Linked DNA regions of Pseudobacteriovorax antillogorgiicola. The protein of the gene in region 1 interacts with the protein of each later gene in a pairwise test. Links are inferred from orthologs where the notes say so. Each region holds a gene or a part of one and is shown in the gene's direction. Other genes may lie near its edges.

Evidence for each region. The genes of interacting proteins can lie anywhere in the genome.
Region 2: the proteins of ung (region 1) and ndk interact in binary tests that used the Escherichia coli proteins (3 or more experiments, as listed by UniProt). The link is inferred for Pseudobacteriovorax antillogorgiicola from one-to-one orthologs.

What each region holds. Positions count from the first base shown.
Region 1 is NZ_FWZT01000025.1:2,327-5,226, forward strand. What follows is about bases 36-2,859. They hold ung (uracil-DNA glycosylase), read left to right. Parts: upstream 36-1,013; coding sequence 1,014-1,706; downstream 1,707-2,859. Other genes in these bases: B9N89_RS25210 (hypothetical protein), read left to right, coding at 36-94; B9N89_RS25215 (response regulator), read right to left, coding at 148-738; B9N89_RS25225 (VC0807 family protein), read left to right, coding at 1,724-2,419. Also shown: more of B9N89_RS25210, read left to right, coding at 1-35. UniProt on the Escherichia coli protein: Excises uracil residues from the DNA which can arise as a result of misincorporation of dUMP residues by DNA polymerase or due to deamination of cytosine.
Region 2 is NZ_FWZT01000026.1:77,035-79,850, forward strand. The notes cover bases 1-2,740. They hold ndk (nucleoside-diphosphate kinase), read left to right. Parts: upstream 1-1,033; coding sequence 1,034-1,447; downstream 1,448-2,740. Other genes in these bases: B9N89_RS26035 (DUF4360 domain-containing protein), read left to right, coding at 1-468; B9N89_RS26040 (hypothetical protein), read left to right, coding at 559-798; B9N89_RS26050 (Tex family protein), read left to right, coding at 1,467-2,740. Also shown: more of B9N89_RS26050, read left to right, coding at 2,741-2,816. UniProt on the Escherichia coli protein: Major role in the synthesis of nucleoside triphosphates other than ATP. The ATP gamma phosphate is transferred to the NDP beta phosphate via a ping-pong mechanism, using a phosphorylated active-site intermediate.

The sequences.
Region 1 (2,900 bases):
CGATTCGATGATCCAAGACCTCCTCGAAGAGCTTGGCGAAGATGAGCCTTTTCGGTTTTATGCCACAGGCCCACCCGTAAGGGTATTGAATTAATATGAATTTATCGGTTAGCTGGTTCGGATTTTGACAATGGTTTGAGACTTCTTTTAAGACGCTACAGAACCCAGAAACTTGATGTTTTCTGGGTCATCTAAATGACACTTACCCATCCTCTCCTTCTTATCCAGCTCTTCTTTAACAACAGAAATCGGAACGTGATAGTACTGGATTTGATATAGGATCTCTTGGATGTCGTAGTAGTGCGACTTGAGCAAATTATAGATATAGCCAAGCTCATGATCGGTAGACTCATCCTCATGATCCTCTTTGGCAATCTGTATGGCTAGCTGCATCTTTGCAACCAGTTCTGGAATGTTAACCGGTTTTTCAAGAAGATTTGCAGCCCCGATCTGTAAGGCTTGCTTCGATATCTCGGGAGTCACATCACCGGTGATAAAGATTGTCGGAATATTGATATACTTGCGTCTTAGCTCCTGGGCTAAGTCGAGGCCATTCAGAAAGGGCATTTGGATATCGCTCAGGATGATGTCAAACTTCTTCTGTGACAGTAACTGCTGCGCGGTAAATGCATCCTGCGCTACGTCAGACTCAAAGTACTCGCGAATCCCCTCTTCCATAAGGACGCCAAAATCGTAGCTATCATCGATAATAAGGCAGCGTTTTTTTTCCCGAGTCATAACAATCTCCAACTTGGAAAGAGAGCTGTTTAGGCGCATATTAGAGCGAACAATCTCCTTATCTGTTGGTCTGAAAAAAACTTGAAATAAATGATCTTTCTTTGCTCTTTTCGGGTGTTTATATCTTAGTATTTGGCACTACAAACCACTAAGCAGTGGCGAGAACTGGTGGTTTTTATAAGTATTAGTACCAGCAAATGAAGGTGGGCTACGGAGAGGCCGTAGACAAATGGCCGAGGGCCAGATAGATTTCGGAAGCAAAAAGGAGGACCTGATTGGACATAAATAGTGTAAAGCTCGATGATAGTTGGAAAAAAGTGCTTCGCCCGGAGTTTGAGCAGCCATATATGCAGCAACTGAAAGATTTTTTGGTTTCAGAGATCAAGCAAGGCAAGACAATCTATCCCAAGGGGACAGAGTATTTTATGGCACTCAATCTCACTCCTTTCGAACAAGTAAAAGTTGTTGTGATTGGGCAAGATCCTTATCATGGACCGAATCAAGCTCACGGACTTAGCTTCTCCGTCCGCCCTGGAGTGGCCATCCCACCATCACTTGTTAATATCTACAAGGAGCTTAAACAGGACTTAGGTATTCAGCAACCTAGCCATGGCTACCTAGCATCTTGGGCTGAGCAAGGGGTTCTTTTGCTCAATAGTGTTCTTACCGTCTGCCAAGGCCAAGCCGGATCCCATCAAAAACGTGGCTGGGAGTCCTTTACTGACGCCGTGATTCGCGAACTTAACGATCAACGGGAGCAACTAGCATTTATCCTTTGGGGAGCCTACGCCCAGAAGAAAGGCCGCTTTATAGACAGAGAAAAGCACTTTGTCGTAGAGTCAGTGCATCCATCGCCGCTGTCGGCTCATCGTGGTTTCTTCGGATCAAGACCTTTTTCACAAATCAATCAGTATTTGCTTCGCAACGGTAAGGTTCCAATCGACTGGGAACTGCCAGCTCTATCGTAGACACAGAAAGGAATATTATGTCTGAGAAACAAGAAAACCCATTGCTCAGCCTGCTGCTGAATATTGCTATCCCTTCGATCATTTTGATGAAGTTCACCGGCGAGGAGCATCTTGGCCCCGTTACTGGCCTCGTAATCGCCTTAGCTTTTCCCTTTTGCTACGGGATCTATGACTTCTACGATCGTCGCAAAGTTAATTTTATTTCAATACTCGGATTGATCAGTATTTTGTTGACAGGAGTTTTCACTCTGATAAAGCTTCCCCCCCACTGGATTGCAGTGAAGGAAGCTACGGTGCCAGCTCTCATCGGTTGCGCCATTATCATTTCCTTGCGCACTAAATATCCATTGGTCAAGAAACTTTTGTTCAATGAAAATATTATCAATGTCAACCTCGTGCACGAAAGGCTTGCCAATAAGAATAACGAGACTGCTTTTGAAAAACTACTGGTGCAAACTTCGTATTTGCTTGCCTCGTCGTTTTTTTTATCGGCATTTCTAAATTTTGCACTTGCCAAATACATTTTAGTTAGTGAGCCCGGCTCACAAGCTTTCAATGAGGAGCTTGGACAAATGACTGCCTTAAGCTGGCCAGTGATTGTCATCCCCTCGATGATCGTTATGTTTTTTGCATTGTACAAGCTACTTAACGGTATTAAGAAGCTAACAGGTTTAAGCCTTGAGGAAGTGATGCACGCGCAGCAAAAAAAGTAGCCCTCACTAGGTTCACAGAGCCTCTGTGAACCAGTCTTTTTGAGCCTTGAAAAAAAGGATAAAATTCCTGCAACAATTCAATCAGCCTTCCAGACATCGGCCTTTATTTCACTGTGGATTTTTGCAATGCAACGCTTTTGATGTATGCTTGTGGATGAAATTTTTTCGCAGCTTTTTTTGCTGCTCCCAAGTCCCGAACACCCTTGAACTTTCCCTAACTTTTACACAGGTTATTCACAGGTTAACCCCATATTTAGCGGTTGACACCCTTAACTCACACTATATATGCTAATTTTCGTCGGCTTAATTTTTTCTTTGTAGAGCGACGAACTTTGGATGCACAGCAGATTTTTCCTGTTGTGGAGTGACACTTAATTTGCGACCCTGCTGTTTGTTTTAGGACGTTGAGAATGAACCATGACTTTGACTTCTGGATCATGTACTTGAGAACAAAGAATAGACAGGCGAAGACTTTCCAAGC
Region 2 (2,816 bases), on another replicon or contig:
GGAAATAGAACTGGTCGCTTGGGAGCAATGAGGCTAGATGGACTCTACGAAGAGAACTATGAACGATCCGTTCAAATTCCTCTGACTAACTTTAAATGGTTTGGCTGCAAACAAAGAAAGGTCAAATTGAGAATGCGAGCCGGAATCCAAATCAATGCAAACGAAGATGCAGAAGGCTTTATGACAATCGATTCCATAGATGGCGATACGGCACAAACCTATGGCCTACTTTGGAAACGCTGCGATGAAACCGACAACAAGACAGTTGTATCTTGTAAAATCGCGCTTAGGGACTCAGAAGGCAAGCTCGTTAGAGAAAAGCTACTACAAGCTCAGGGAGCGAACCTGCAGGCTGCACGCAGAAGAATGCTGGCGAAGGAATCAAAGCTGTGTCAGAAAGCAAATTCTAAATACCCCAAATTAAGCTGTGGTGTAGAACGGCCCTCCTGCAAAAAAATATACCCCTAAAACCATGATTTGTGGTGGGCAGTTTCTGCCCCATCCTCCTTAATTCAAACTTGTATACTAAGAGAGTGTGAATACGAGACGAGGTGAGTAATGAACAAAGCAAAGCTGCTAGGCTTATGCCTAGGGATACTATGCACTTCATGCCAGAGCGGCGGTGGAGGGGCGGGCGGCAGCTCGGGTCGAAGCAACTCCAGCATTCATAGTGGCGGGGAGTCATCCCAGCCTATCAATCCCAAAGAAGACAAAGCATACAAAAGAGCCTTGCTGAAGTGCTACAAAACTGGCGGATCAAGAATCGTCAAGATTGAAGGAAAACTTCGCTGCTACTGACGGGAGAATATGTCATTATCTACAGGCTCTGCTTTAGGAGTCGCAGATTTTTTTCGTCGCCTCGATTTGTCCCATTCAAAATATCCCTCAAACCAATCATTTTAGCCTATCTGGCCATGAAAAATGGCTGCCACAGGTTTACAATTCTTGCCTATTCTGAACATTCGAGTATCATCAACCAGCATTTAACTAGAACTGGTTCAAGTATATTTCCAGTATAACAAGGAGTGACATTTTGGAACGCACACTTTCTATTATCAAGCCTGACGGCGTTGAACGAAACCTCATTGGCCAAATCGTTTCTAAATTTGAAGAAAATGGCTTGAACATCGCTGCTATGAAGAAAGTTCGCCTTTCCAAGCACCAAGCTGAAGCCTTCTATGCTGTTCACAAAGAGCGCCCTTTCTTCGGCGAGCTTGTGGACTTTATGACACGTAGCCCTGTGGTTGTTATGTGCCTTAAAGGCGAAGGTGCTGTTGCTAAAAACCGTGAAATCATGGGCGCAACCAATCCTGAAGAAGCAGCTGACGGCACCATCCGCAAGCTTTTCGCGAAATCTATTGGCGAAAACACTGTTCATGGCTCTGACGCACTTGAAACAGCAAAAGAAGAAGTGGCCTTCTTTTTCGCCGAATCTGAGATTTACTAATCGCTAGGGACAAAGTCTGATGATCAACCTCGTTACGAAGATAGCATCTGAGCTGGAGCTCAAAGAATTCCAGGTCAACAACTCCATCAAATTGCTTTTTGAAGAAGAGTGTACCATTCCTTTCGTGGCCCGCTATCGAAAGGAAATGACAGGCACCCTCGACGAAGTGCAGCTTCGGGATATCCGCGATCGCTACACTTACCTACAGGAGCTTGAGTCCAACAAACAAAAGTATCTCAAGGTTGTTGAGGAGCATTGCCAGAAGAAACCTGAGTTAAAGGCTCAGTTTCCTGCTCTGAAAGCAAAGTTTGAAGCATGCACCACAAAGCAAGAGCTGGAGGATCTTTATCTTCCATTCAAGCCCAAGCGTCGCACGCGAGCCATGGTTGCGAAGGAAAAAGGCCTTGAGCCCCTTCTCGAAAAAATCTTGGAGGCCTGCACTCAGATCTCAGACCTTAACGAGGTTGCCAAAGACTTTGTCACCCCTGCTGATGCCAATATCGAGCCAACCCTTAAGGTTGCAAGTGAGAAGGAAGCACTCACCGGTGCCGCTGATATCTACGCGGAGCGGATTTCTGAAACCGCTGAGATCAGAGCTATGGTTCGAAATATCAGCCAGGAATCTGGAACTCTGGTTTCTAAAAAAATAGAAGGTGCTGAAAAAGTCGAAAAGAAGGGCAAGAAATCCGACGCTTCGAAGTACGAAAACTACTTCGATTATAGCGAATCGATTAACACCGCCGCTAGCCATAGAGTTATGGCTGTTCGTCGTGGTGAAGCCGAAAAATTCTTAAAGGTCAATATTACAGTCGATACCGATCGGATCTTGGAAAGCCTAAAAGAAACCGTGATCACCAACCCTCAAACCACAGACGTTGTCCGTCATTGGTTTGAAAGCGTGATTGAAGATTCTCACAAGCGCCTTTTGAGCCCTTCTATCGAAGCGGAACTCCGCCTACAGCTGAAGCAAAGTGCCGAAGCTGAGGCAATTCGCGTGTTCTCAGAAAACTTAGAGAACCTGCTCTTACTGCCCCCCATCCCCAATAAAACTGTATTAGGTGTGGACCCCGGCCTTCGAACTGGATCAAAGTTTGCTGTAGTGGACGATACCGGTAAGTTACTGGACTCTGCGACCTTGCACTTCGAGCTTGGTGATAAAGAAGGCGCTAAGACACAGCGATCAAAAGCTGAAATTCTTCGGCTTATTAAAGACAATAACGTCGGCTGTGTTGCTATTGGTAACGGTACGGGAAGCCGTGAAATCAATCGCGTTATCACTAGTGTTATTAAAGACAACGAGCTAAAAGATGTTAAACGCCTTGTTGTGAACGAAGCCGGTGCCAGCGTCTACTCGACAATGGATATCGCT